Regions from separate parts of the Streptomyces sp. NBC_00388 genome, predicted to be linked through region 3. Evidence: riboswitches for the same ligand, from Rfam matches in the RefSeq annotation. Region 3 holds a riboswitch; each other region holds the start of a gene.
What was found. Region 3 has a riboswitch for cobalamin ahead of OG917_RS23305 (ribonucleoside-diphosphate reductase subunit alpha). Riboswitches for the same ligand answer to the same signal wherever they lie in the genome.
Positions count from the first base shown of each region.

Region 1: another riboswitch for cobalamin. It lies ahead of OG917_RS28330 (CbtB domain-containing protein); the one in region 3 lies ahead of OG917_RS23305 (ribonucleoside-diphosphate reductase subunit alpha).
Region 2: another riboswitch for cobalamin. It lies ahead of OG917_RS07750 (cobalamin biosynthesis protein); the one in region 3 lies ahead of OG917_RS23305 (ribonucleoside-diphosphate reductase subunit alpha).
Region 4: another riboswitch for cobalamin. It lies ahead of OG917_RS03445 (ABC transporter substrate-binding protein); the one in region 3 lies ahead of OG917_RS23305 (ribonucleoside-diphosphate reductase subunit alpha).

Region 1 covers NZ_CP107948.1:6,358,412-6,365,699, forward strand. Annotated here, with positions in the region: gene OG917_RS28305 (sensor histidine kinase) at 1-1,914, opposite strand, end outside; gene OG917_RS28310 (response regulator transcription factor) at 1,982-2,707, opposite strand; gene OG917_RS28315 (HD domain-containing protein) at 2,852-3,286, shown strand; gene OG917_RS28320 (alkaline phosphatase family protein) at 3,403-4,830, opposite strand; gene OG917_RS28325 (CbtA family protein) at 5,106-5,873, opposite strand; gene OG917_RS28330 (CbtB domain-containing protein) at 5,900-6,124, opposite strand; adenosylcobalamin (AdoCbl) riboswitch at 6,128-6,269, opposite strand; gene OG917_RS28335 (histidine phosphatase family protein) at 6,405-6,974, shown strand; gene OG917_RS28340 (histidine phosphatase family protein) at 7,167-7,288, shown strand, end outside.
Region 2 covers NZ_CP107948.1:1,679,946-1,687,233, forward strand. Annotated here, with positions in the region: gene OG917_RS07725 (hypothetical protein) at 1-846, opposite strand, end outside; gene OG917_RS07730 (alpha/beta hydrolase family protein) at 946-2,073, opposite strand; gene OG917_RS07735 (class II aldolase/adducin family protein) at 2,156-2,848, opposite strand; gene OG917_RS07740 (inorganic phosphate transporter) at 3,118-4,356, shown strand; gene OG917_RS07745 (hypothetical protein) at 4,375-4,638, shown strand; cobalamin riboswitch at 4,808-4,944, shown strand; gene OG917_RS07750 (cobalamin biosynthesis protein) at 5,068-5,997, shown strand; gene OG917_RS07755 (cobyric acid synthase) at 5,994-7,288, shown strand, end outside.
Region 3 covers NZ_CP107948.1:5,191,946-5,199,233, forward strand. Annotated here, with positions in the region: gene OG917_RS23280 (family 20 glycosylhydrolase) at 1-39, opposite strand, end outside; gene OG917_RS23285 (helix-turn-helix domain-containing protein) at 183-1,160, opposite strand; gene OG917_RS23290 (hypothetical protein) at 1,243-1,473, shown strand; gene OG917_RS23295 (hypothetical protein) at 1,548-2,324, shown strand; gene OG917_RS23300 (ribonucleotide-diphosphate reductase subunit beta) at 2,423-3,448, opposite strand; gene OG917_RS23305 (ribonucleoside-diphosphate reductase subunit alpha) at 3,448-5,805, opposite strand; cobalamin riboswitch at 5,934-6,057, opposite strand; gene mctP (monocarboxylate uptake permease MctP) at 6,257-7,288, opposite strand, start outside.
Region 4 covers NZ_CP107948.1:748,085-755,372, reverse strand. Annotated here, with positions in the region: gene OG917_RS03465 (hypothetical protein) at 1-263, opposite strand, end outside; gene OG917_RS03460 (hypothetical protein) at 394-1,224, shown strand; gene OG917_RS03455 (ABC transporter ATP-binding protein) at 1,283-2,065, opposite strand; gene OG917_RS03450 (FecCD family ABC transporter permease) at 2,062-3,093, opposite strand; gene OG917_RS03445 (ABC transporter substrate-binding protein) at 3,141-4,130, opposite strand; adenosylcobalamin (AdoCbl) riboswitch at 4,135-4,285, opposite strand; gene OG917_RS03440 (PP2C family protein-serine/threonine phosphatase) at 4,362-5,675, shown strand; gene OG917_RS03435 (DedA family protein) at 5,715-6,428, opposite strand; gene OG917_RS03430 (fluoride efflux transporter FluC) at 6,743-7,288, shown strand, end outside.

The DNA of each region.
Region 1 (7,288 bases), 1.2 Mb from region 3:
CTCCGTGCTCGCCGCGCTGACACTGCCGCCATGGCTCTCGGCCAGTTTGCGGACGATCGCGAGCCCCAGCCCGCTGCCGCCGGTGCGGCGGTTACGTGACTTCTCGGCGCGCCAGAAGCGGTCGAAGACATACGGAAGGTCCCCGGCCGGGATGCCCGTACCGGTGTCGGCGACCTCCACCACCACTTCGGAGACGGCCGGGTCCGCGGGGGCACTGCCCGGGGAGGCCTTCGCCGCGACCGCCGGGCCCGGCGCACCGGCCCGTACCCGCAGGTCGACGCGTCCACCGGCCGGCGTGTGCCGGACCGCGTTCGAGACCAGATTGCCCACGGCCTGCCGCAGCCGGACCGGGTCGGCCGTCAGGACCGGCACGGTTGTCCCCGGCGGCGGGTCGCTCACCACCAGCGTCACCCCGGCCGTGTCAGCCCGCGCCTGGTGGGCCGAGGCGACCTGGGCCAGCAGCTCCCGGATCCGTACCGGCTCCACATGCAGCCGCAGCGCCCCCGCGTCGGCCGCCGACAGGTCCTGGAGATCGTCGATGATGTGCTGCAACTGCACCGCCTCCTCCAGGAGCGACGAGACGAACGCCGGGTCCGGCTCCGCCAGGCCGTCCTGGGCGGCCTCCAGCCAGCCGCGGATGTTGCTGAGCGGGGTGCGCAGTTCGTGCGCGACATCGCTCACCATCGCCTTGCGCTGCTCCTCCAGGCGGGCACGGTGCGCCGACATGTCGTTGAACGTGGCCGCCAGCCGGCCGATCTCGTTGTCCGTGGTGACCTCGACGGGATCCGAACTCCCGCTGTCGCGCATCCGCTGCGCGGCGTGGGTGAGCGCGTGCAGCGGACGCACCAGCCGGGCCCCGGCGAGGACCGAGACACCGACCGTGAGCGCGAGAACGAGTGCGGCGGCCCCCGCGATACGGGCGGTGTTGGCCGGAGAGAGGTCGAACCCGGGGACGGTGGCCCCGCCCGTATCGCCGATGAACAGCAGCGCCGGGGACGCGACGTACGAGCTGAGCTGCTCACGGCGTGCGGTGCCGACGCAGGACGCGATGGCCCGGTCGTCGTCGCTGTTGCGGGCGCTGGGCTCCGGCGCCGTACCGGCGCGGGAGTCCGGGACGGCCGGGACAGGTGAGACGGAAGGGAGGGCCGCGGCTGCCTTCGGCTCGGGGGCCGGGAAGTCGTTCCAGGAGAGACTCAGGGACAGCTCGATCCCGCCGCGGTGCTGACGGTGCAGACAGGCGTCGGCCAGGTGGTCGAGGGCGGTGAGCGCCTTCCGCTCCGTCGCGGTGGGCGCGTCCAGCGCCTCCGTGCCGCACCTGGTCCCCTGTGTACGGTCCGGGTCGTTGCCCACGGCCTGGATGCGGGGGCGACCGCTCGGCCCCTCGACCGAGTCCGCCGCGATTCCCAGCGCGCCGAGACAGTCCACGGTGTGGTCGGCGGCGCGCTTCAGCCTTCGGCGCTCCGCGTCGGGCAGCCGGAACGGCCCGACCGCCCGTGGGTCGATCCGGTCGGCCGGGGCGCCCCCACCGGTGGAACTCCGGGCCGCCAGTGTGGTGTCCAGGGAGAGCGGGTCCACCACGGCCGACACCTGGGGCGGCAGCGCGGCCGGCGGCCTGCGGGGCGCGGAGTCGGCGACGGGCTGGTGGTTCTCGGTGGTCAGGGCGATCCGCCGGCCGGACTGCCGGGCCAGCTTGCGTACCGTCTCCCCGACACCGTCCCACCGGGGATGCGCCGCCGCGTAGCCGAGCAGGGTGTTGTAGATACGGGTGTCGGCGGTGAGGTTCTGGCCCTGCTCCTGTTTGATCGCACCCGATGTGGTCTGGGCGGCGAGCCAGGCGGTCGCCACCACCGAACAGGCTGCCACCAGCGCCGACACCGCCAGGAGCCGGCCGAGCAGGCTCTTGCGCAACGGCATTCGCGTCCGCCGGGCGCCCTCCTGGCCTCCCGCGCGGGAGGCCGGGGCCCGCGTCCTTCCGCGCCCTTCACCGCGCCGCAACGGGGGCGCCCTTCGCGGGGTCGGTCAGCTTGTAGCCGACGCCGAACACCGTGAGCAGCCGGACCGGCCGGCGCGGGGCCGCCTCTATCTTCTTGCGCAGGTTCATCACGTGCACATCGACCGTGCGGTTGCTGATGTACCGGTCGAAGCCGTGCAGTTCGGCCAGCAGCTGCTGCCGGGTGAAGACCCGGTCCGGCTCGGCGGCCATCGTGGCCAGTACCCGGAACTCGCCGGGGGTGCAGTCGACCTGCTCGCCCCCGACGGACACGGAGTGCCGCGCCGTGTCCACGACCAGCGCGCCCACGGAGAGGGGCCGGTCGGCGGCGGGCGCCGTGTCCGCGGGGCGCTGGGAGCGGCGGAGCAGGGTGCGCACCCGCGCCATCAGCTCGCGTGGGCTGTAGGGCTTGGTCATGTAGTCGTCCGCGCCCAGGTCGAGACCGAGCAGCAGATCGTCCTCGGTGGTGCGGGCCGTCAGCATCAGGACCGGCAACTCCCGTGACTCCGCGCGCAGGACCCGTACGACGTCCAGCCCGTCGGCGCGCGGCATCATCACATCCAGCACCAGGAGATCCGGTGTTCCGTGCCGCACCTCCTCCAGGGCCGCTAGGCCGTCACCCACCACCGTGACCGCGTGTCCTTCGCGTTCCAGGTAACGGCGGACCAGTTCGGCCTGTTTCTCGTCGTCTTCAGCGACGATGACATGTGCGCACACGCCGCTGATCGTAGATGAGTCCGGAAACCCCCGGACGGCCGCCGCCTACGATGGGGCCGCATGGAGAACTGGGAGAGGGCCGGTCAGCCGGCCGGTGACGTACCGGGCGCGCCGTCCGCCGTCCCGGGGGAGCGGGAAGGCCGGATGGGTGCGGCCGGGGCCGAGGCGCTGGCCAGGCGGGTGCACGCGGCGCAGACCGACAAGGCGGGGCAGCCGTACACCGTGCACCTGGCCGCGGTCGCGGAAGGAGTCGCCGCACGCGGCGGCACCGATGAGCAGATCGCCGCCGCCTGGCTGCACGACGCGGTCGAGGACGGCGCGCTGACGGCGTCCTGGCTGGAGTCGGCGCCGCTGTCGCGCGCCGTCAAGGACATGGTGGCCGCCATGACCAAGCGGGCGGGGGAGAGCCCCGAGGCGTACGCGGCCAGGATCCTCGCGGTCCCGGGCGCGCTGCTGATCAAGGAAGCCGACCTCGCGCACAACGCCGACCCGCAGCGGCTCGCGGTGCTCGACGCGCCGGTCCGGGAGCGGCTCACCGCCAAGTACGCCAGGATGCGCGGCCTGCTGGGGCTCGGCTGACCTGCCCGTCGCACCCCGCCGCGCAGCCGCCACCGGGGCCCCGCCCCGCCGCGACGGCCGCGCGGGAGCACACCTCCGGGGCGGGCCGCGCGGCGGCTGCCGACAGGCCCTGGGCTCTACGTGCGCGGCCGGTGCCCCCGCTCCTGCCGGGGGAACCGCTGGTCGGCTCCGGGCAGTGTCGGCTTGGGGAGCGTGGCCACCTCCTCCTTCGCCTGCTCCAGCTGCCCGGCTGTGTCGTCCGGCAGGTGCGGCGGGCGGTGGTGGCCGTCGGAGAAGCGGAAGGCCGAGGTCAGATCGCCGAAGGTACGGCGGCGCCACTGGGTGATGTTGGGCTCCCGTACCCCGGTGAACCGCTCAAGGAACTGCAGCGCCGACGTGTGGTCGAACTGCTCGCCCGCGACCCAGCCGCCCACCGTCCACGGCGACACGATGATCGCCGGGACCCGGAAGCCGCCGCCGATCGGCAGACCCTGGACGAACTCGTCCGTGGTACCCGCCTTCGGAGTGGGGGGTGCCACATGGTCGAACAGGCCGTCGTTCTCGTCGTAGTTGAGGATGAAGGCGGTCTTCGCCCATACCTTCGGGTTGGACGCGATGGCTTCGATCTTCTGGGCCACGAAGTCCGCGCCCGCCGCCGGGAGGTAGTCCGGGTGCTCGGACTGGTAGCTCGTCGGCATGATCCAGGAGACGGCAGGCAGCCGGTCGTTGCGGGCGTCGTCCTCGAACGTCCCCTCCGGCTGCGGGCGGACCCCGCGCTCGTACAGCTCGTCCCCGGGCCTGGCGTCCTTGAACGTCCGGAAGTTCTCCAGCATGTTGCAGCCGTAGTCGTCGTCCTGCTGGTAGACCTTCCAGCTGACGCCCGCCGCCTGCAACCGCTCGGCGTACGTCGTCCAGCGGTACGGCGTGGGCGCGGTGTTGTTCAGGATCGGCCCGCCCTGGGTGCCGCCCGGGTCGAGCGTGCCCGTCATCCAGTACAGCCGGTTCGGCCAGGTGGGTCCGAACACCGAACAGAAGTAGTTGTCGCAGATGGTGAAGGTCTCCGCGAGCGCGAACTGGAAGGGGATGTCCTCGCGGGTGTAGTAGCCCATGACATAGGGGCCGTTGAGGCCGTCGGCCTTGCGGTGGGCGGGGAGCCACTGGTCCATCCGCCCGCCGTTCCACGCCTCGTGCTGCACCGACCAGGCGTGGCTGGTGGACGGGATGGCCTGGGCGCTCGACGTGTGCGTGTCCAGGTGGAAGGGGAGCAGATAGCCCTTCGGGTTCACCGCGTCGGGCTGGTAGAAGACCGGCCTGCCGTCGGCCAGCTTCTGCGCGTGCGGGTCGCTGAAGCCCCGCACACCGGACAGCGTGCCGAAGTAGTGGTCGAACGAGCGGTTCTCCTGCATCAGCAGGACGACGTGTTCGATATCGCGCAGCGAGCCGTGGCGCGGCGGCCCGGCCGCGACGGCCTTCTGCACGCTGGGCGGCAGCAGCGAGAGCGCCGCCGCGCCGCCGACCGCGCCCGCCGCTGATCCAAGGAGTCTGCGTCGCGTCAAACCGGCCATGAACATCCCCTCCGCAAGCTCGGACGGGCCCTTGTGCAGGACCCTCCGGAACTCTCGCGGGCCGCCGGTGAGGGGCGGAGGAGCGAAACGGTGAACAGGCGGCCAATGAGTGGCAAGGGGTTCGCCAAGCCATGGCCCGGTGCTGCCGCACGGAAGGAGCCCTGCCCGGACACGGCCCGGGCAGGGCTCCTCGGCCGCCACCGCGCGGAGACGAAGGCTTGGGCGGAACCGGTCGGTTCACGGGGGAGGCCGGTTCACTCCGGCGGTACGCGCGCTCAGTTGACGGGAGCGGTGCTCCGCGCCGCCGGGCCGTCCGCGTCCTGTGCCGGAGCCGTCCGCGGCAGGAGATGACGTTCGGCGAGGTGGCCGAAGAGCAGTCCGAACGCGGTCCACAGGGTGAGCTGGATGGCGAGCGCCGAGAGCCGGAACTGCCAGAGCAGGGTGGCCGGGAAGTCCCCGGGCACCTCGTTGACGGCGGGCAGGAACGCGTAGGCGAGACCGACGGCCACCAGGAAGGCGGCCCCGGCCGTGACGGTCGCGTTCCAGTTGCCGAGCCGGGGAGCGAGCCGTTTGCCGAGGATCACAGTGGCGACGGCGAGCAGCACACTGAGCACCATCATCAGGAAGTACAGCGTGGTGCGCTTGCCAATCGTGTCGGGTTCGCCCACCGACGGTGGGTTGGCCGGGTACTTGAGGAACGGCACGAGGTACACGGCGATCAGCGCGGCGACCGAGATCAGCACGGCGGTCGCCCGCGGCCCGAACCGGCCGATACGCCCGAGCGCGAAGCAGAACGCGAGCGCGGCGATACCGCCGATCGCGACTCCGAAGACGAGCACACCGGTGGCAAGACCCGCCGTCGACTGGAGGGAGCGGCTGACCACCTCCATCTCGTGCTCGTGGCTGTGCGCGTCCTCGAACGCGATGGCCGAGTCCACCCGCGGTTCGCCGAGCAGGTAGGCGACGACCAGGGCCAGCAGGCCGGCGACGAGACCGGCCAGCATGCCGCGGACGAGCAGGGCGCGTATGGATATGGAGTTCATGGATGAGGTCCCCTGGACGTCAGTGGTCAGTGGCAGGGGAAGCCGAGGAGATGACGTCCGTCGTGCACCCACTCGTGCACGTCCGTTCCCGAGACGAGAGAGGTCGCTCCCTGCTCGGCGCCGACGAAGTACAGCAGGATGAGCATGAGGATCCCGAAGAAGACCGCCCAGGGGGCGATGGCCTTGAGGGAGAGGGGAGCGATCGCCGGAGTGGCGGGGGCGCTCGGTGCGGGGGCAAGGGAGTTTGCCATGGCAGAACCTCCTGGGGAACACGCGTCCCGATCGTGGTGCCTGAGACGAAGGTGCTGGGTCTGACTTCCCGCGGGGCGGGTTCACAGTGGCGCGACCGTGCCGGGTTTCCACCGGACTTCCATTACGCCTTCGTCATGTTCACGTGGACCGTACCGCCTGCCGGGGCGGCTCCGCTACGGGCCCGTCCGGCCGGACGGGCCGTCACACCCCGTGCGGGCCTCCCCGGCCCACGTGATCTGCTTGCCCTGCCGAGCGGCCGGACGGCGGACGGGAACAGTGATGACGGTACGCGTGATGTTGATCTCACCTGCTCGCAGCGCCGCGCTGCGGGAGGCCCGCTTCGGCGGCGAGGGACCACTGGACGAGGCGGGTCTGCGCAGCGCGGAGCGGGCCGTGGACGCCGTACCGGGGGCCGGCCGGCTGCTGACCGCTCCGGATGGCCGCTGCCGGCAGACGGCCGGCGCGCTGGGTCTGCGGGCCACGCCCGAACCCGCCATCCGGGAATGGGACTTGGGCCGCTGGACCGGCGCCACCCTGGACGAACTGACCGGGCGCGAACCGGATGCGGTGGCCGCCTGGCTGGCCGATCCCTCCGCGGCGCCGCACGGCGGGGAGTCCCTGCACCGGCTGTGCGAGCGGGCAGGCGGCTGGCTGGAGGGGCTGGCAGGCGAGGGCGGCCGGGTGCTCGCGGTCGCCGGGCCCGCCGTGGTGCGGGCAGCCGTACTCCATGCGCTGGCCCTGCCCGCCGGGGTGTTCTGGCGCCTGGACGTGGCCCCGCTGACGCTGACCGAGCTGAGCGGCAGGGCCGGACGGTGGAACCTGCGCACCGGACGGCCGCTGGAGCCATGACCCGGGATGCGCGTACGCGGCCGGTGCGCTCCGCTGGAGGCAGCGGTGCGCCGAGAATCACATCCGCGGGCCGCCCCGGCGGGAATCCTCGCCGGTCGTGACAGGCTGAAGTGAAGGACATCAACACCGAGGTCACCGAGGTCACCGGCTCCACCGGCATCGAGGTGACAGACGCGAAAAGGCAGGGCGGTCATGGGAGAGCTGATTCTCGTACGGCACGGTGAGACCAGCTGGAGCCGCACCGGGAAGCACACCAGCTGGACGGATCTGCCGCTGACCGCGGCCGGCGAGGAGCAGGCCCGCGCGGTCACGCC
Region 2 (7,288 bases), 3.5 Mb from region 3:
GCGGAGCATGGCGTCGGCGCGCTGCTCGATGTTGCCCGCCGGGCTCTGCGCCGCGACACAGATCTGCTCCAGCTTGACCCAGACCGCCCAGTTGCCGAGCGGGGTCAGCGTCGCCAGGCCGGGGGCCAGGGTGAGGGCCCCGACCGCCGCCAGGCCCCGCAGCGCCCAGTCGAGCAGCGCGGCGAGCTGCGCCCCGTCCGATGGCGGCTCGGGCTGCGGCTGCGGCTGCGGGCCGTAGGCGACCTCGCAGCGCTCCTCGTGCAGCTCGGCGACGCGCTGCCGGAGCAGGTCGAGCAGGGCCGGTACGGTCACCGCGCCCGCGGAGAGCTGGAGCAGCGAGAGCACCTGCGGTACGGCCTCGACGACCTCGGCGACCGCGGTGGGCGGGACGTCGGCGGCGACCGGGTGGACGATCGACCAGGCGTCGAAGAGGGCGACCCAGCCGCGCAGCACCGCACTGTCGTCGCCGTCCCAGGCGCGCAGCCGCCACCCGGGGCGGGCGACGTCCCCGTGCAGTTCGACGAGTCCGGCGAGCCGGGCGCGGTCCCAGCCCGCGCGGACGGCTTCCGGTGTCAACGAGAGGGCGCTCACGGCGTGTTCGGCGGCGGGGGCGGTGAGCGCCCCGCCGCCCTGCACCGGCCGGGCGTCCCCGGCCCAGCGGGCGATCCGGACGGCGTCGGCGAGGACCGCCCTGGCCTGGCGGGCGAGCTCCGACGGGGCCGGGGTGCCGGCCGGCGGGCGCGGGGCGGGGCGGATGGGCCGGTTGCTCACGACACGGCGGGCCGTGACCAGAGGTCGGGGGCGGACGAGGCGGAGTCTGGAGTCGCGCGGGTTACGGGACGTCACGGGGAGCAGTCTTGCCTCTGACGGGCCGAAAGCCCAAACGGAACCCCTCGCTACAGGTTGACGCTGGGCGCACGGAAGCGGGCCTGCGGGCCGCTTCCGCTACATCAGCGGGGTCAGGAAGCGCCGCAGGGCCTCTTCGTAGGCGCCGGGGTCCGCGTTCCACATGGCTCCGTGCGGGGCGCCTTCGACGGTCCGCAGCTCCGCGAGCGACGGCGCGCCCGCGGCGAATTCGGCGGAGCGCCGCCAGGAGGCCACCCGGTCGTCGGGGCCGTGGAAGATCAGCGTGGGGACGGTCAGCGCCCGCGGGTCTGCGGCGGAGCGCAGCCGGTCGCCGTTGACGCCGGTGCGTCCCTGGGCCGCGCGTACCGCGAGCGGCACCAGGGCCGCCGGGGTGCGCCGGGCGGAGGCCAGTGCGCCGAGGGTGGCCTCCCAGTCGAGGACCGGCGAGTCGAGCACCAGGCCGCTGATCAGCTCGCGCATCCCTGACCCCGCCGCGGCGTGCAGCGCCATGGCGGCGCCGGTGGACCAGCCGTGCAGGATGACGCGCTCCGCGCCGTAGCGGACGGCGTAGCGGATGGCCGCGTCCAGGTCGCGCCACTCGGACGCGCCGAGGTGTCCGACGCCGTCCGGGGACGCGGGAGCCCCGGGGTCCCCGCGGTAGGAGATGTCGAGGACGGGGAACTGCTGCTCGTGCAGGAAGCGCAGGACGTTCATGGGGTGTTCCCTGCCGGTGCCGAGCCCGTGCACCGTGATCACCCAGGCGGGCCGGGGGCCGGGCACGAACCAGGCCGGGAAGGAGCCGAGTTCGCCGGGGATGTCCACGTCGGCGTGGTCGATGCCGAGAGCGGAGCGCGGGTCGCCCGTGTACACCTGCGGGGTGAGCCGCACCCGGGTGCCGGGCGTGAGCTTGCCGTAGGTGACCCGGTCGAGCCGGCGCACCACGGTGTCGGCGGTCTCCGAGCCGCCGTCGATCACCGGCCCGACGACCGCGTGGACCCCGGAGCCCTCAAGCCCGTACACACCGGGGCGCAGCGAGGCCAGGCAGCGGGTGAGGGTGACCCGGCCGGGGGCCGTGGCGTGGACGGAGAGCCGGGGTTCGGCGGGCAGGGCCCGGCCGTGGGACGCGTTGAGGGCGGCGTTCGCGGCGAGCCGGCCGGCCGCTGCCGCGGCCGCGCCGACGCCGATCAGGGTGGTGACGGCCGTTGCCGTCGCGGTTGCCGGGCGCATCCCTCCAGTGTCGGTGGCCCCGCACCGGGATGCCACCCGGCCGGGGCAATCGGTCCGGGGCCGGTGCGGCACGGCCGCCGGATCAGGGGCCCGGGCTGTCCCGGCCGGGCTGGCCGTATCCCCGGAGCTTCCCGGTGACCTCGGCCAGCTGCGCGGCGGAGAGCAGGGACGGGGTGCGGCCGGGCAGCGCGGAGGCGGTGAGCCAGAGCCGGCACATCCACTCCAGCTGGGCGGTGCGGTCGTAGGCCTGATCGAGCGAGCCGCCGTGGGTGACCGTGCCGTGGTTCTGGAGGAGGCAGCCGGAGCGGTCCGCGAGGGCGGTGAGCATGTGCGCGGCCAGCTCCTCGCTTCCGTAGAGCGCGTACGGGGCGACGCGGACCGGGCCGCCCAGCGCGGCGGCCATGTAGTGCACGACGGGCAGCTCGGTGACGAGGGTGGAGACCGCCGTGGCGTGCACGGCGTGCGTGTGGACGACGGCGGTGGCCGCGGTCGCGCGGTACACGGCCAGGTGCAGGGGCAGTTCGCTGGTCGGTCTCAGCTCGCCCGTCACCTGGCGGCCGTCCAGGTCGACGGCGACGGTGTCGCCGGGCCCGAGCCTCTCGTACGGCACTCCGCTGGGCGTGACCAGGACCAGGTCGCCGCAGCGCACCGAGACGTTGCCCGATGTGCCGACGACCAGCCCATCGGCCGCGGTCCTGCGGGCGGTGGCGACCAGTTCCTGCCAGGCCCTCGCGAGCGGACCGGCCTCCTGCGGCTCCCCTGCCGTACCTTCCATCGCTTCCGCTCCTCCGTCGCTGCCGGTCCCGGGACCGCCCCGGTGGGTGCGCCGCCGGCCCGCCGCCCGCGGGGAGCGGGCAGGGCCGGTCGTCCGGCGATGATGCCAGGCCCCCGCGCGCTCCGGTATGCCGCCGGCGCACCCGCGGGACAGAGACGGAACCAGCGCCTCCGGGGAGGGTCACCACAGCGCCCGGCTCAGTTCATCTTCCGTTCACCAAGGTTGCCTAGGTTCGTCTCGTCAATGACCTCGAACGATTGCCCAGGTAAATGGAACACTTGACCCTGCTCCTTGGGATCGTGATCATTACCGCTCTCGTGTTCGACTTCACGAACGGTTTCCACGACACGGCCAACGCGATGGCGACGACCATCTCGACCGGCGCTCTCAAACCGAAGACCGCGGTGGCCATGTCCGCCGTGCTCAACCTGGTCGGCGCTTTCCTGTCCGTCGAGGTCGCCAGGACGATCTCCGGCGGGATCATCAACGAACAGGGCATCACCACAGAAGTGATCTTCGCGGCACTCGTCGGTGCCATCCTCTGGAATCTGCTGACCTGGCTGCTCGGCCTGCCGTCCAGTTCCTCCCACGCACTCTTCGGCGGGCTCATCGGGGCCACGCTGATGTCGGTCGGCTCGTCCGGTGTCAACGGCGAAGTCGTCATCACCAAGGTGCTGCTCCCCGCGGTCGCCGCTCCGGTGGTCGCCGGGTTCGCCGCGCTGCTGGCGACCAGGCTGACGTACCGGATCGGCCGCCGTACGGACGAGAAGGCCACCGCCAAGGGCTACCGGGCGGGCCAGATCGCGTCCGCCGGCCTCGTCTCGCTGGCCCACGGCACCAACGACGCGCAGAAGACCATGGGCGTGATCACCCTCGCCCTGGTCACCGGCCACGTCATCGCACCGGGATCGAACCCGCCCCTGTGGGTCATCGTCTCCGCGGGCACCGCCATCGCACTGGGTACCTACCTGGGCGGCTGGCGCATCATCCGCACCATGGGCAAGGGCCTCACCGAGCTCAGGCCGCAGCAGGGCTTCGCCGCCCAGACCGGCGCCGCAACCGTGATCCTGGCCTCCTCGCACCTCGGCTTCTCCCTCTCCACCACCCAGGTCTGCTCGGGCGCCGTGATGGGAGCGGGCGTCGGCCGCAAGGGCGGCGTGGTCCGCTGGTCAACCGCCACCCGGATGTTCGTCGCCTGGTGTCTGACCCTGCCCGCCGCGGCGCTCGTCGGCGCGGGCGCCGAGTACCTGACGGGCCGCGGCCCGTGGGGCGTCGGAGCCGTCGCCGCTCTGCTGGTCGTGGGCTCCGGTGTGATCTGGTCGCTCTCCCGCCGCACGCCGGTCGGCCAGCACAGTGTCACCCCTGACGAACCGGTCGCGTCCGACGGACCGGCGGGGGTGGTGACGACCGCCATCGCGGCCGTCGCCCCGCCGCCCGCCGGAGCGGTCTCCGACGGTCTCCGGGCCACCATCCCCGCGCCGGAGCCCAACCGGCCCGCCACGGTCTGAAGGAGAAGGACACCGCACATGGACATCGACTGGGCAGCTCTCGGCACCGTCTTCGGCGTCAGCCTCGTGGCGACCGTCGGACTGGTGGGCCTGTTCACCCTCGGCGTGGTGGGCCTGGCACGGAAGCCCGCGGCAGAAGCGGGTACCGCGACCGCGCCCGCCGCCGCCTCACCGGCCGGGACGGGCCGGGGCCCGGCGCAGGCCGTGCGGGCCGGCTCGTACGCCTGCTTCGCGCTCTGCGCGGCGGCCGTGGCGTACGGGATCTATCTGATCGTCGCCTGACCACCACCCCTCCCCCACAGCGCCCCCGCGCCCGTCCTGCGGCCCCCACCGGCCGCCGGGCGGGCGCTTCCGCGCGCGGCCGGGACCGTGCGGGGCGTCCGGGCGGCCCCCGGCGGTCCGTGTGGGGCTCGGCACACTGCCCCGCCGCAGGTCAAGGCGGGTTGACGGGTGTTCGCCGACCGTGGTGGACTTCCGGGGCCAATACGGCGGCAGGAGAGGAAGCCGGTGCGAATCCGGCGCGGTCCCGCCACTGTCACCGGGGATCACACCCCGGAAGCCAGGAACTCTCACCGCCGGTCACGTCGTACCAGGGCGCGGACACCCTGAGTGAGGACTACGCCATGTGCGGCTGCCAGCTGCCCGAACCGCCCGCTGTACCGAGCACGGCCGCTCCGACGGCCCGCCGAGGCGTACCGGCCTGCTGACCCCATGCGTGCCGAGCGTGTCTTCGTCTACGGCGCCACCACGGGCCTCCTTGCGGACTTCGTCTTCGCCGACCCCCGGCGTGGCCACCCGGTCGCTGCCTTCGGGCGGGCCGCCGCCGCGGTGGAGCGCCGGCTGTGGCGCGACCACCGCGGGTGGGGCGCCCTGCACACCGCGGTGTGTGCGGGCGGCGCGGTGGGCGCCGCCGTGCTGGCCCGGCGTGCCGTACGCGGCCGTCCTGCCGCCGCTGTCGCCCTGACCACCGCCGCCACCTGGGCCGTCGTGGGCGGCACCTCGCTGGGGCGTGAGGCGCGCGCCGTGGGCGCCGCGCTGGCCGCCGGTGATGTCGCGGCGGCCAGGGAGCGGCTGCCCCATCTGTGCGGACGCGACCCGCAGGCCCTCGACGAGCAGCAGATCGCGCGGGCCGTCGTGGAGTCCGTGGCCGAGAACACCTCCGACGCGGTGGTGGGGGCGCTGGTATGGGGAGCACTGGCCGGGGTCCCCGGGCTCGCCGGGTTCCGGGCGGTGAACACCCTGGACGCGATGGTCGGCCACCGGTCGCCCCGTTATCTGCGGTACGGCTGGGCGTCGGCCCGGCTCGACGACCTGGCGGGCTGGCCGGGCGCCCGGCTCACCGCCGTACTCGCGGTCCTCGCGGGCGGCGACCCGCGGGGCGCCCTGCGGGCCTGGCGGTCGGACGCGGGCGGCCATCCGAGCCCCAACGCGGGCCCGGTGGAGGCGTCGTTCGCCGGCGCCCTCGGTGTGCGGCTCGGGGGCACCCTCGCGTACGGCGGCCGGCCCGAGCACCGGGCGGTACTCAACAGCGGCGGCCGGCCCGTGGCCGTCGGCGACATCGAGCGCGCGGTGCGGCTGTCCCGCCGGGTGTCCCTGCTGGCGCTCGCGACGGCTCTCGCAGTGAGGAAGGTGCGCGGATGAGCGGCGGACTGCTGGTGGCCGGGACGACATCGGATGCCGGGAAGAGCGTGGTGACGGCAGGGATCTGCCGGTGGCTGGTGCGCCGGGGCGTGAAGGTCGCCCCCTTCAAGGCGCAGAACATGTCGCTCAACTCGTTCGTCACCCGCGAGGGCGCGGAGATCGGGCGGGCCCAGGCGATGCAGGCGCAGGCGGCGCGGGTGGAACCCACCGCGCTGATGAACCCGGTACTGCTGAAGCCGGGCAGCGACCGGTCGAGCCAGGTCGTGCTGATGGGGAAGCCGGTGGGCGAGATGAGCGCCCGCGGCTACCACGGCGGACGGCAGCAGGCGCTGCTCTCCACGGTCACCGACTGCCTCGCCGAGCTGCGGAGCACGTATGACGCGGTGATCTGTGAGGGGGCGGGGAGTCCCGCCGAGATCAATCTGCGGCGGACCGACATCGTCAACATGGGCATCGCGCGCGCCGCGCGGTTCCCGGTGGTCGTCGTCGGCGACATCGACCGGGGCGGGGTCTTCGCGTCGTTCTTCGGTACGACGGCGCTGCTGAGCGCCGAGGACCAGTCGCTCGTCGCCGGGTACCTCGTCAACAAGTTCCGCGGTGACGTGTCCCTGCTTGAGCCGGGCCTGGACATGCTGCAGGGGCTCACCGGACGGCGCACCTACGGCGTTCTGCCGTACACCCACGGTCTGGGCATCGACGAGGAGGACGGGCTGCGGGTGTCGATGCGCGGCGCGGTGCGCGAGTCGGCCGTGTCGGCGCCGCACGGGCAGGACGTGCTGCGGGTCGCCGTCTGCGCGGTTCCGCTGATGTCGAACTTCACGGATGTGGACGCGCTGGCCGCCGAACCGGGCGTCGTGGTGCGGTTCGTGGACCGCCCGGATGAGCTGGCCGACGCGGACCTGGTGATCGTGCCGGGGACGCGCGGCACGGTGCGCGCCCTGGAGTGGCTGCGCCGGCGCGGGCTCGCGGACGCGCTGGCCAGGCGGGCCGCCGATGGCCGTCCCGTGCTGGGCATCTGCGGCGGATTCCAGCTGCTCGGCGAGCACATCGACGACACCGTCGAATCGCGTGCGGGGTCCGTGGCCGGGCTCGGCCTGCTGCCCGTGCGGGTACGGTTCGCCGTCGGCAAGACCCTGGCGCGGCCCACCGGTGAGGCGCTCGGCGAGCCCGTCGACGGATACGAGATCCACCACGGGGTCGCGGAGGTCCTGGGCGGCTCCCCCTTCCTGGACGGCTGTCGCGCCGGCTCCGTGTGGGGCACCCACTGGCACGGCTCGCTGGAGAGCGACGG
Region 3 (7,288 bases):
CGCGACCACCGCCGCGGCCACCCTCTGTCGGCTCGCCATCCGCATGATCGTTTTTGTCCTTCCGTAGACTGGTGCCCCGATCTTTATGGCAACCGGATGGCATGTCCATGGGTAGGACGCCCCTGTTGTTGGACAAAACTGACGTGTGACATCGGATGGCTGGCCATGCGTACGGCCAGGCCTCAGGACGCGCCCGGGAGAGCGGCGGCCGGTCCGCGGAACGCGCGCCGGTAGGCGTTCGGGGTGGTACCGAGTGTGCGGAGGAAGTGGTGGCGCAGCCCGGCGCCGGTACCGAAGCCGACCCGCCCCGCGATCGCGTCCACCGTCTCGTCCGACGCCTCCAGCAACTCCTGTGCCAGCAGTACCCGTTGCCGCAGCAGCCAGCGGTACGGCGTCGTCCCCGTCTCCTGCTGGAAGCGGCGGGCGAAGGTGCGCGGTGACATCAGGGCCCGGGCCGCCAGCTGCTCCACCGTCTGCTCCTCGTCCAGATGCTGCTCCATCCAGCCGAGGACACCGGCGACGCTGTCCGCCCGCTCGGGGCTCACCGCGCGTTCGACGAACTGGGCCTGGCCGCCGTCGCGGTGGGGCGGAACCACCATGCGCCGGGCGATCCTGTTCGCGATGTGCGGGCCGTGTTCCTTGCGGATGATGTGCAGACAGGCGTCGATGCCGGCGGCGGTGCCCGCCGATGTGATCACCGGCCCCTCGTCCACGTACAGCACGTCGGGCTCCACCAGGGCCAGCGGGAAGGCCCGGGCCAGCTCCTCCGCGTGGCGCCAGTGCGCGGCGCAGCGGCGGCCGTCGAGCAGCCCCGCGGCGCCGAGCACGAAGACACCGGAGCAGACGCTGAGGACCCGGGCGCCACGGTCCACCGCCCGCCGCAGCGCTGCGAGGAGCGCGGGCGGATAGCCCCGGTCCCCCCGCGACTCGGCGGCAGGAACCGCGATCAGGTCGGCCTCCTCCAGCCGCTCCAGGCCGTGCTCGGTGCGCAGGGTGAATCCGGCGTGCGTCCGCAGTACCGGCCCCTCGGCCGACGCCACCGCGAAGTCGTAGACCGGCAGCCCCTCATCGCTCCGGTCGAGCCCGAACACCTCGCAGACCACGCCGAGTTCGAAGGGGTGGACTCCGTCCATCAGGACCGCGACGACGTTTTTCAGCATGGACCAAGTGTGGCAGTAATTCGACGTCGCATGTCAGTCCTGCCACTGACTTTCCGCAGCCACCGGCGCCACAGTGGACGGCATGAACACCTTCCTGGACTACCTGACCGTCCTCGCCGTCTCCGTCATCCTGGCCCTGCCCTCGCTGATCTGGTACGCCCACGAGCGCCGTATCGACCGCGCGCTCGCCCGGCGTGCACCGGACACCGGCCCCAGTACGGCGGAAGGCCCCGCACCGCTGCCGCCCCGCCCGCGCCCGGCACTCCGGCAGGACGGGAGCCGCCGCCCCGCCCTGACCCGCCCCGCCCGCTGAGCCCCCGGCCCGGCGACGCCACCGCGCGAACTCGCTTACGCTCGCCTCCGTCAGAAGATCACCAAGGAGGGGACATGCGCAGAACTGCGCTGTGGAGCACGGCATCCGGTGCCGTGGCTCTGGCGGTACTGGGGGCTCCGGCGGCTCACGCCGAGGGCAAGGGGGACATCCGGGTCACGAAGACGGTGGTGAACAACGGGGGCAACGTCATCGTGGGGGTGCACGACGTCAAGACCTTCCCGGTCACCTTCACGGTCCGGGACAACTCCGGCGTGAAGGGCCTCAGCCACGTCAGCGTCTTCAACGCCAAGAACGGGTACGGACCCGGGGACTGGACGGGCAACAGCTGCCACAAGTCGACCAGCACCACGTCGGTCTGCACCGCGGTCTTCGAGGAGCACCCGGCCGGGTTCAAGTCGTCGGTGGACATCGACCCCAACGCACTCGCGGGGACCTGGCAGGTCAACGCCACCGTCCAGGCCAGGGACGGCGACTACTGGATCCACGACGACCTCGCGCACTTCGACTTCAAGCGCGCCTCGACCCTCACGACCGACGCCACCCCCGAGCCCGTCGCCAAGGGCGGCAGGCTCACGGTCAGGGGCAAGCTCGCGCGGGCCGACTGGAGCGACCTGAAGTATCACGGCTACACGAAGCAGAACGTGCGGCTGGAGTTCAAGAAGGCCGGGGCGTCCGCGTACACCACGGTCAAGACGGTGAGGACCAGCTCCACGGGCACCCTGAGCACCACGGTCACGGCGACCGCGCCGGGCACCTGGCGCTGGAACTTCCCCGGCACGCACACGACCATGGCGATCACCTCCGCCGGTGACACCGTGGCACTGCGTTAGCGGCCGGAAGGCAGCCGGACAGCCGGGTGGCGCGCCCGCGTACGCCGCGGACGCGCCACCCGACGGCCCTGAACACTCCTGGAACGGCCCCGGCTCTCCTAGAAGTCGTCGTCGAAGGAGACCGAGCCCTCGACCGCGACCTGGTAGGCGGAGGGGCGCCGCTCGAAGAAGTTCGTCAGCTCCTGCACGCCCTGCAGCTCCATGAAGGAGAACGGGTTCTCCGAGCCGTACACCGGCGCGAAGCCCAGCCGGGTCAGCCGCTGGTCGGCGACGCACTGGAGGTACTCGCGCATCGACTCGGTGTTCATCCCCGGCAGCCCTTCGCCGCACAGGTCCCGGCCGAACTGCAGCTCCGCCTCCACCGCTTCGCGCATCATGTCGGTGACCTGCTGCCGCAGCGCGTCGTCGAAGAGCTCGGGCTCCTCCTTGCGAACCGTGTCGACCACCTCGAACGCGAAGTTCATGTGCATCGTCTCGTCACGGAACACCCAGTTGGTGCCGGTCGCCAGGCCGTGCAGCAGCCCCCGCGAGCGGAACCAGTACACGTACGCGAAGGCCCCGTAGAAGAACAGCCCCTCGATGCACGCGGCGAAGCAGATCAGGTTCAGCAGGAAGCGGCGGCGGTCCGCCTGCGTCTCCAGCTGGTCGATCTTCTCGACCGAGTCCATCCACCGGAAGCAGAACTGCGCCTTCTCCCGGATGGAGGGGATCTCCTCGACCGCGTCGAAGGCCGCCGCGCGGTCCTCCGGATCGGGCAGATAGGTGTCGAGCAGCGTCAGGTAGAACTGGACGTGCACGGCCTCCTCGAAGAGCTGGCGGGAGAGGTACAGCCGCGCCTCGGGGGAGTTGATGTGCTTGTAGAGCGTCAGCACCAGGTTGTTGGAGACGATCGAGTCGCCCGTCGCGAAGAACGCGACCAGCCGGCCGATCATGTGCTGCTCACCCGGCGAGAGCTTGCCCAGGTCGGTGACGTCCGAGTGGAGGTCGACCTCCTCGACCGTCCAGGTGTTCTTGATCGCGTCGCGGTAGCGCTCGTAGAAGTCCGGGTAGCGCATCGGACGCAGGGTCAGCTCGAAGCCCGGGTCGAGCAGGTTCTTCTCGGACTTCTGGGAATCGGTGCTCATCACTGGCAGGCCTCGCAGGACTCGGGGTTCTCAAGGGAGCAGGCGATGGCGTCCGCGTCCGCGGCGGCCGGGGCCTGCTGGGCGGGGACGGTGGCGGAGCGCGCCGCCCGCGCGATGCGCGTCGCCGGGCGGGAGCGCAGGTAGTACGTGGTCTTGATGCCCTGCTTCCAGGCGTACGCGTACATCGAGGAGAGCTTGCCGATGGTCGGCGTCTCCAGGAAGAGGTTCAGCGACTGGCTCTGGTCGATGTACGGGGTGCGGGCCGCGGCCATGTCGATCAGGCCGCGCTGCGGGATCTCCCACGCCGTGCGGTACAGCGCCCGGACCTCCTCGGGGATCCAGCTGAAGCCCTGCACCGAACCGCTGGCCTCGCGCAGCGCCTCGCGGGACTGCGCGTCCCAGACGCCGAGCTGCTTGAGCTCGTTCACCAAGTACGCGTTGACCTGGAGGAACTCACCCGACAGAGTCTCGCGCTTGAAGAGGTTGGAGACCTGCGGCTCGATGCACTCGTACACCCCGGCGATCGAGGCGATGGTGGCGGTCGGCGCGATGGCGAGCAGCAGCGAGTTGCGCATACCGGTCTTCGCGATCCTGGCGCGCAGCGCCGCCCAGCGCTCCGGCCAGGCCGGCTCGGTCGCGTAGTGGTCGGGGTGCAGCACACCGCGCGCCGCGCGGGTCCGCTCCCAGGCCGGCAGCGGGCCGTTGCTCTCGGCGAGGTCGCAGGACGCCTCGTAGGCGGCCAGCATGATGCGCTCGGAGATCCGGGTGGAGAGCGCCCTGGCCTCGGGGGAGTCGAAGGGCAGCCGCAGCTGGAAGAAGACGTCCTGGAGCCCCATGAGGCCCAGGCCCACCGGACGCCACTTGGCGTTGGAGCGGCCTGCCTGCTCGGTCGGGTAGAAGTTGATGTCCACGACCCGGTCGAGGAAGGTGACAGCGGTGCGGACGGTCGCGTCCAGGCGCTCCCAGTCGAGGGAGTCGCCCGAGACGAACGCGCCGACGTTGACCGAGCCCAGGTTGCAGACCGCGGTCTCGCCGTCGTCCGTCACTTCGAGGATCTCGGTGCAGAGATTCGACGAGTGCACGACCGAGCCGGGCTCCGCCGTCTGGTTGGCCGTACGGTTCGACGCGTCCTTGAAGGTCATCCACCCCTGGCCGGTCTGGGCGAGGGTACGCATCATCCGCCCGTACAGCTCCCGCGCGGGGATGGTCTTCCTGGCCAGCCCTCCGGCCTCGGCCTCGCGGTACGCGGCGTCGAAGTCGTCGCCCCACAGGTCGGTCAGCTCGGGCACGTCGGACGGGGAGAACAGCGACCACGTGCCGTCCGCGTCGACCCGGCGCATGAACTCGTCGGGCACCCAGTGGGCCAGGTTGAGGTTGTGGGTGCGCCGGGCGTCCTCGCCGGTGTTGTCGCGCAGCTCCAGGAACTCCTCGATGTCCGAGTGCCAGGTCTCCAGGTAGACGGCGGCGGCGCCCTTGCGCCTGCCGCCCTGGTTCACCGCGGCGACCGAGGCGTCGAGGGTCTTGAGGAAGGGCACGATGCCGTTGGAGTGCCCGTTGGTGCCCCGGATCAGTGAACCGCGGGAGCGGATACGGGAGTACGAGAGGCCGATGCCGCCCGCGTGCTTCGAGAGGCGGGCCACCTCGTGGTAGCGCCCGTAGATCGAGTCCAGCTGGTCGAGCGGGGAATCCAGCAGATAGCAGGAGGACATCTGCGGGTGCCTGGTGCCCGAGTTGAAGAGGGTGGGGGAGGAGGGCAGGTAGTCGAGGCGGCTCATCAGCGCGTAGAGCGCGGTCACCTCGTCCAGGGCGCCGGCCGATTCGTCGGTGGCCAGACCGCAGGCGACCCGGAGCATGAAGTGCTGGGGGGTCTCGACGACCTGGCGGGTGATCGGGTGGCGCAGCAGGTAGCGGCTGTAGAGGGTGCGCAGCCCGAAGTACCCGAAGCGGTCGTCGGCCCCGGTGTCGATGGCCGCGTCGAGCCGCTCCGCGTGGAGCCGCACGAAGGCGGCCGTACGGTCGGCGATCAGGCCCTCACGGTGTCCGGCGGCGACCGATGAGGAGAACGACACCGCGCCCTGCCCCGCCGCCTCGTCCGCGATGGTGCGGGTCAGCAGCCGCGCGGCCAGCCGCGAGTACGCGGGGTCCTCGGAGATGAGACCCGCGGCCGCCTCGGTGGCGAGCTCCCGCAACTCGGCCTCGTCCGACGCGGCGTTGCGCCCGCGCAGGGCGGCGGCGGCGACCCGGCCGGGGTCGGTGTCGGTGAGATCGGCGGTGAGGTCGGTCAGGGTCCGCAGCAGTACGGTTCCCGGGGCATCCGCCACCTGCTCGGAGACAGGTGCGGTGGGCGCGATGGTCACGGTGCGCTCTCCCTCGCTCGGCTGGGGCCGGCGGGGGCGCGGGCATGTACGGGCACAGCAGAGCAGCACACCGCACAGCATCCGCAGGCCCTACCGCGAGGCCCGGACGTTTCTCATCCGGATCGGTCGAGCCGGATGCGCTGTCGGCAGGTCCTCGGACTCCGCGGTGCGCGAAAGCGCACTGATCACACCGTTGCGGGACAGTTCCGGATTCGCACCGGATTCCCCTGCGACGACAGCGAGCACGAGCATACATGTGGGGTGCCCGTCGGAAAGCACCCCCCATATGTTGTGTCGTACGGTCCGGGGCTGCGGGCCGGAGGCGCCTGCCGTCGGCCGGCGGGAGCCGCCCGGGCACGGCTCCGTACGGCGTCCGTAACGCCTCCGTACAGCGAAGGGCCGCCGCATCTCCCAGAGGTGAGATGCGGCGGCCCCTGCCGTACGGGGTGGCTCAGTGGCCGGCCGGGGCGCCCGCCGTGGCCGGCGGGAGCTCCACCTGGACGCCCTTGTCACCGGCATCCGCCGTGTAGTCCTCCGGGGAGGTCTCGTCGATCCCGGCGGGCGCCTTCACCGCGTTGAGCACGACGGTGAGGACCAGCGTCACCACGACGTTCAGCACGAACGCCGTCAGACCGATGTAGCCGATCTGGCCGATGCCCGGGATCTCCTTGGAGGAGCCGCCGAAGTGCGCCTGGGTCGGGCTGGCGACGCCGAACGCGGCGAGCGTGCCGTAGATCATGCCGGCCGCCCAGCCCGCGAGCAGCGCCCAGCGGTGGAACCACCGGGTGAAGAGTCCGCCGACCAGGGCCGGCATCGTCTGGAGGATCCAGATGCCGCCGAGGAGCTGGAAGTTGATCGCCACGGTCGGGTCCATGGCGAGCACGAAGAGAAGCGCGCCGACCTTCACCACGAGCGAGACCAGCTTGGAGACCTTGGCCTCCTGCGCGGGTGTGGCGCCCGGTTTGATGAAGTCCTTGTAGATGTTGCGGGTGAAGAGGTTCGCCGCCGCGATGGACATGATCGCGGCCGGTACCAGTGCGCCGATGCCGATGGCCGCGAAGGCCACGCCGGCGAACCAGTCGGGGAACATGTTCTCGAAGAGCTGCGGGATCGCCAGCTGGCCGTTCTTCACCTTGATCCCCGCGGCGATCGCCATGAAGCCGAGGAGCGCGAGCAGCCCCAGCATCAGCGAGTACAGCGGCAGGATCGCGGTGTTGCGGCGGATCACGTTGCGGCTGCGCGAGGAGAGCGTTGCCGTGATCGAGTGCGGGTACATGAACAGCGCGAGCGCCGATCCGAGCGCCAGCGTCGCGTAACCCCACTGGCCGGCGGCGCCCGGTGCGAGCGCTCCGCGCGGCTTGCCCGTTGCCGGGTTCGTCTGCGAGAAGGCGTGGCCTGCCTTGGCGAAGATGTCGTCGAAGCCGCCGAGCTTGATCGGGATGTAGATGATCGCCACCAGGATGACGATGTAGATCAAGCCGTC
Region 4 (7,288 bases), 4.4 Mb from region 3:
CACTCGGGGTCGGGGGCGCCCGGCACCGTGGCCCCGCGGGCCGTCCACTGGGTGGCCAGCTCGGAGTAGAGCGGTGTCCGGGCGTCCGTGCGGCCGGGCAGGTGCGCGCCCGCGTGCCGCCCGGGCGGCGGAGGCCCCTGGGGCGTCGCCGGCTGCGGCACGGGTACCGGTTCCGGCATGGGGACCCGGGTGGCCTGCGCGGGAAGCGGGATGAATACCGCCGAGCCTCGGGCCGTGGTGGTGGCGGGCGCGCGTGCGTTCATGACGGGGGTAACGACCACCACCCGCTGGGGTAACTCCGGGCGGCACAGAACGATAAACTGCGCTTTAGTCTCATGCGGTGTAATTCGCTGACACTCGTTTCAAAACGGGCATCACTTCGTTGGTGCGGGCATGGATCCGAGGGAGCTGTGGGAGCGCCATGCAGTGCTGGCGCAGGCGTTCTGCGCGAACGACGAAGAGGTGCGCCGCGCTCAGGGTGCGCTGGATGAGGGACACGCGGTGCGGACCCGCACGCTGGCCGCGTTCGCCGTGACGCTGGGAAGCGACGGGACCGTCGCCGGGCTGCTGGGACTGACCGAGCGCGAAGTGCGCCTCGCCCGGCGGACCGTGGGCAAGGACGACGCCCGGGCGGTGGCACAGGCGCTCCTCGCGGAGCAGGCGGTCGAGCAGCCCGAACCGTGTCCGGTGGAGAACCCGGACACCGGACAGATGCAGCCGGAACCGGAACAGGAACCGGCGCAGCAGTACCGCGCCACCATCCCGGTGCCACGCCCCCCGCAGGCGCCGGGCGTCGCCTCCGTGCCCGATGAGCAGGTCCAGGAACCCGCGTCGTCCCCCGCGATGGACGCTGTCCTCGTCGGGGCCTGGAGCACCGGAGTCGACCTGTCCGTACTGGCGAGCGAGCTCGGTCTCGATCTGCCCCACCTCGTGGCCAGGGCGCGATATCTGGAGACCCAGGGCCGTCTCACCTACGCCCAGCCCCCTGCCGACCAGTCGGGGCGCCATCGCCGCTCCGCCGCCGAGGCGTCTGCGGCCTCGGCCTCCCAGGGCTGGTATCACCCTGCCCAGCACCAGCAGAGCCCGTGGGACCAGCAGACGTCGTGGGATCAGCAGACGCCGCTCGCCGATTTCACCACCGCGCCGATGCACGACTGGGACGGCATCCTCAACCAGTGGGACACCACCCCCAACCCGACGGTCTCCTGGCAGGGACGCATGTGAACGGCCCGCTCCCGCCCAGCCCCGCGGCGCGCACGGTCGCCGCTGAGCACGGGGCGGCTCAGGGCAGCGGAAGGTAGACGACGTGCGGCACGCCCGTGGCCGGGTGGGCGCCGATACGGGCGGTGACGCCGTACACCGTGGCCAGCAGCTCCTCGGTCAGCACCTCGGCGGGCGTCCCCGCGCCCACCACCCGGCCGTCCTGCAGCACGACGAGCCGGTCGCAGTAGGCGGCGGCCAGATTCAGGTCGTGCAGCACCAGGAGATTGGTGGTGCCGAGACCGCGGACCAGTGCGAGGACTTCGAGCTGGTAGCGGATGTCCAGATGGTTGGTCGGTTCGTCCAGGGCCAGCAGCCCGGGTTCCTGGACGAGCGCACGGGCGACGAGTGCGCGCTGGCGCTCGCCGCCCGAGAGCGCGTCGAAGCGCCGCCGGGCCAGCGTCTCCGCCCCGACCCGGCGCAGCGCCTCACCGACCCGCCGGGTGTCGTCGGGCCCGTCCTGCTCCCAGAACCTCTTGTGCGGACTGCGCCCCATCGCCACCACTTCGTGCACGGTCAGCCCGAAGACCCCGGTCGCGTCCTGGGGCACCACCGCCATCAGCCGGGCGCGTTCCTTGACACTCAGCCCCGCGGTGTCCACGCCGCCCAGCAGCACCCGGCCGGCGGCGGGCCGCAGCGCGCCGTGGACGCAGCGCAGGAAGGTGGTCTTGCCGCTGCCGTTGGGGCCCACCAGGCCGACCGTCTCGCCCGGCAGGGCGGTCAGGCCCACCGAGTCGAGCAGGGTGCGGCCGTCCACCTCGTACGAGAGGTCCTCGACCGTGAGCCGGGACGGTGTCGCGGTCATCCGGCGATCCCCTCGGTCCTGGCGGAGCGCCGCAGCAGCCACAGGAAGAACGGGCCGCCCGCGAGCGCGGTGACGACTCCGGCGGGGATCTCCTGCGGGGCCGCCGCCGTGCGCGCCAGGAGGTCGGCCAGCAACAGGAAGACCGCGCCGCCGAGCGCCGCGACCGGAAGCAGCCTGCGGTGCCCGGCCCCCACGGTCAGCCGGGCGGCGTGCGGCACCATCAGGCCCACGAAGCCGATCGCCCCGCTGCAGGCGACCAGAACCCCGATCACCAGGGAGACCAGCACGAAGACCCCGCCCCGGAAACGGCCGGTGTCCAGCCCGAGGGTGTGCGCCGCCTCCTCGCCCGTGAGGAGCAGGTCGAGCGGGCGCGCCAGTGCGGCCAGCAGACCGATACCGAGCACCAGCACGGCGGTGGGCAGGGCGAGTTGGTCCCAGCGCGCGGCCCCGAGCCCGCCCAGAGTCCAGAACAGGATCGAGCGGGCGTGCTCGGCCTCGGCGGAGAGGACGAGCACGAGACTGGTGAACGCGGACAGGATGTACTGGATCGCCACCCCGGCCAGGATCAGCCGCCCGGTGGTGACGGTGCCGCCGCGCCTCGCCATCACGTACACCGCCACCAGCGCCCCCATGGAACCGGCGAACGCGGCGGCGGGCAGGGCCACGGTCGTCGCCGCGCCGGCGCCCAGGACGATGACCGTGACGGCTCCGGCCGAAGCCCCCGACGAGGCGCCCAGCAGGAACGGGTCGGCCAGCGGATTGCGTACGAGCGCCTGCAGGACCGTGCCGGTGACCGCGAGACCGGCACCGACCACCGCCCCGAGCACCACCCGGGGAGCCCGCACGTCCCACACGATCGAGGCGTACGCACCCTTACGGGGACGGCCGAACACGGCCTGCAGGACCTCGCCCGGCGGGATCCGGACGGGACCCAGGGCGAGCGCGGCCACTGCCACCACCAGAAGAAGGACGACCAGCCCGGCCGTCACCGCGGCGAACCGCGCGGCCGAAGGCGCGCCGTGCTCCACCGCGCCGTGCTCCACCGTGCCGTGCTCCACCGCGCCGTGCTCCGCCCTCACGCCACGCCCGGGTGCAGCTGCCCGGCCAGGTCCTCCACCGCGTCCGCGACCCGGACCCCCACGACGGCCGACGACAGCGGCAGGACGGCGAACCTGTTGTGCTTGATCGCGGGGACCCCGGCGAGCGCCGGGTCCTCCCGGAGTCTCTTCTTCTTCGCCTCGACCGGGGTCCCGCCGTAGTCGTAGATCACAATGACGTCCGGCTCGCGCTTGACGACCTGCTCCCACGACACGGTGCCGAAGGCGTGGTGCACATCCGAGAAGATGTTCCGGCCGCCCGCCAGGGAGATGATCCGGTCGCCGATGCCGTAACCGCCCGCCGTGAACGGGGAGCTGTCGCCCGAGTCGTAGACGAAGACGGAGGGCCGCGGGCTCTTCCGCAGTCCCGCCTCCACCGTGTCGATCTTCCGCTGCTGCCCGGCGATCAGTCTCCTGCCGCGCGCCGGTACCCCGAAGGTACGGGCGACCTCGGTTATCTCGGTTCTGACCGCGTCGAGTCCGGCCGGCCCCCGGGTGCAGGACTCGACGTTCAGCCGGGTGGCGATACCGGACTCCTCCAGCCCGGCGCGGTCCCGGCCCTCGCCCTTGTCGAAGGCGCTGGCGTAACCGCCGTACACGAAGTCGGGGTTGACGCCGAGCAGCGTCTCCTTCGACGGGTACTCCTTCGCCAGCACCCGGGTCCTGGCGTAGGCGGACCGGTATCGGGGGAGCACCGCGTCATCCGCGTAGGCCGTCCCCGCGATGCGCTGCCCCAGCCCGAGGGCGAGCATCACCTCGGTCGCGTGCTGGTTCATGGTGACGGTGCGCTCCGGGGGAGCGTCGAAGGTGGTCCGCGTACCGCAGTTGGAGACCGTGTACGGGAAGCCGGCCGCGGTCCTGGCGCCTTGCGGACGCTCCGTCCCGGTGCCGGGCGAGCCGCAGGCGGCGAGCGGGAGGAGAAGTGCGGCGCTCATCAACAGGCGCGGCGCAGTACGGAACGTGGGCATGGCCCTGCCTCTCCCGGGGAGTCCTCGTCCCCTGGTGACGGTGGAGAAGGCGGCGCGTCAGTGTCTGACTCCCGGGCCCGGAGGCCTGGTCACAGTGGCGGGACCGTACCGGATTCGCACCGGTTTCCTGGCCTGCGCCGCCTGGGTGAACGGCCCCAGTGTGTCAGACCGTCCGGCCGGGGCCGCCGCGCCGTCCGTCCGGCCGGGGTGCGTCTCGTGCAGACTGATGGTGTGGCCACAGACGATGCGCAGGACAGGCTCGCGGCGGTCAGGCAGGACCTGGAGCGCGCGACCGCCCGCCTGCGGCTGCTCTCCGACGTCAGTACCGCCCTGTCCAGCGTGCTCGACGCCGAGGAGGCGCTCGGCCGGCTGGCGCGGCTGATCGTCCCTCAGCTCGCTGACGCGTGCGTGGTGGATCTGGTCGAGGGTGACGGGGTGCGCCGCCGGACCGCTGTGCACCGCGACTCCGCACGCGAGCTGCCGGAGCAGCCGGACAGCCTGCCGTGGTCCGAAGAGGCTGCCGCCCCGCTGGCCCGGGTACTGCGCGGCGCTGGGCCGGTGACCGTGACGGACTTCGGGGCTCCTGCGTCCGCGGGGTCCCTCCAGTCGGCGCAGCTGGAGCTCTACCGCGTACTCGGCGCGAAGTCGGTGCTGATCGTGCCCCTCCAGGTGCGCAGAGAGGTGTTCGGCGCGCTCAGTCTCGTCCGCACCGAGTCGGCCGAACCCTTCGGAGACGAGGAGATCTCCCTCGCCGCCGACCTCGGACACCGGGCCGGGCTCGCAGTCGAGAACGCCCGGCTGTACGCGGTCCAGCTCCGCACGGCCGAGCAGCTGCAGCTCTCGCTCCTGCCCGACCTGTCGGGAATCGAGCACCTGGAACTCGCGGCACGCTACGTGCCCGCGCGGGAGGGAGCCGAGGTCGGCGGCGACTGGTTCGACGCCTTCCGGCTGACCGACGGCTCCACCGTGCTGGCCATCGGCGATGTCGTCGGCCACGACCTCTCCGCGGCCGTGGGCATGGGACAGCTGCGCAACATGCTGCGGTCGCTTGCCTACGACAGCGGTGACTCGCCCGCAGGCGTGATGCGCCGCCTGGACGGCGTCATGCAGGGGCTGAGCACGACCGAACTGGTCACCGGTGTGATCGCACGCATCTACACGCCCCCCACCGGGCCGTGGTTCATGCACTGGACCAACGCGGGGCACCCGTCCCCGGTACTGACCGGCCCCGCCGGGGGCAGCCGGCTCCTGGAGGAGGGGCTGGCCCCGGTCCTGGGGGTCGATCCGGCCATCGAGCGGGAGGACGCACTGACCGTGCTGGAGCCGGGCTCCACCCTGCTGCTGTACACGGACGGGCTCATCGAACGGCCGGGTGAGGACATCGGCCGGGGCTTCACCAGACTCCGCCAGCACGTGGCGAACCTGGCCGAGGAGCCCCTCCAGACCTTCTGCGACGAACTGCTGGCGCGACTCATGGACGGCCACTTCGACGACATCGCGGTACTGGCCCTGCGCGTTCCGCCGGTGGAGCAGGGCCCGGGGTGACACAGGCCCGGGGTGACACAGGGCGGCAGCCGCGCGCGCTCATTCGCCGCGGCCGGGGGTGCCGGTCCCGCCGGCGCCGTCCCCGGGCTCACCGGATGTGCCACCGTCCGCAGGCGTGTCCGCCCCGTCGGCCGGGCCCCCGCCCGCGCTGTCGCCCCTGCGGCGCCGCCGGACGTATCTGATCACCAGCACGACGACGACCAGTCCCACGAACAGCAGCGCGGCGCCCCGGCCGACGAAGTTCTCGATGCTGCTGTAGGCGTTGCCCGCCGCGTAGCCGACCAGAGTGAAGCCGGCCCCCCAGACCAGGCCGCCCAGGGCGTTGAAGAGGAGGAAGGTGCGGTAGGGCATGCCCGACGCGCCCGCGAGCGCCGGCATGACCGCGCGGAAGAACGCCACGAAACGGCCGAGGAACACGGCCACCGGCCCCCGCCGCCGGATCAGGTCCCGGGCGGACTCGATGCTGTTCCGGTGGCGGCGCAGCGATCGCGCGGCCAGCAGCCGCGGACCGAATCTGCGGCCGATCTCGTAGCCGACGGAGTCCCCGGCGATGGCGGCGAACACCACGATGAGGGCGAGCCAGACCACGGAGACCTGGCCCTTCGCCGCGAGCACGCCCCCGATCACGACAGCGCTCTCGCCCGGGATGACGAAGCCGAAGAACAGCGCGTCCTCACAGAAGACCAGCCCGGCGACGACCGCGTAGACGGCGGCGCCCGACAGCCCGGACAGCCAGCCGGTGACCGTGCCCACCGCGGCCTCCTCCCTTGTCGTCGTGCTCCTGCGGCCCGTGCGCACGTCCCCCGGAGCGTGCGAGGTGTGTGGTGTCCGAGGCTGTCAGCCGACGCGGTGTTCCGCATCGCGGGGGCGGCCACCGCGGGGCCGTCCGCGGCTGGAGCGGGCGCTGCGCCGCACGGTATGATCCACCGGAGCGAGGAGGCCGGTGTCCCCGCGCGCGGCGGTGGGGCCCGCCGTATCCGAACTGCGGCGATCGTGCCGCCGACGGTCCCTACTTGCGATGGTGTGCGCCCCGGGCGCGCGCCGTGACCGCCGAGTAGGAGAACCACGTGACTGAGACCCCCGCCCCCGTGGTGGACGACCCCGTCGGCTCCGCCACCGCCCGCCCCGCCCCCGTACCGCGCGAAGAGCGGCAGGCCGCCCAGTGGCCCGTCCTCGCGGTGGTCTCGCTCGGCGGTACGGCCGGGGCATCGGCACGGTACGGCGCCTCGCTCCTGTGGCCCACGGCCGGCGGGGCCTTCCCCTGGACGACGCTGGTGATCAACACCGTGGGCTGTGCGGTCATCGGCGTGTTCATGGTGGTCATCACCGAGGCCCGGTCGGTCCACCGTCTCGTACGCCCCTTCTTCGGCACCGGGGTCCTGGGCGGCTTCACCACCTTCTCGACGTACGCCATGGACATCAGGGGGCTGGTGGCCGCCGGGCAGGCCCGCACCGCGCTCGCCTCTCTGGCGCTGACGCCGCTGGCGGCGCTGGCGGCGGTCTGGGCCGCGGCTGCCCTGACCCGCCGCTTCTGCGTCCGGAAGGCGTCCCGGTCCCGGGACGTCACTGCGGTCGCCCGTGAGAGCGCCGGCCGCACCGGCCGCGGAGCGGAG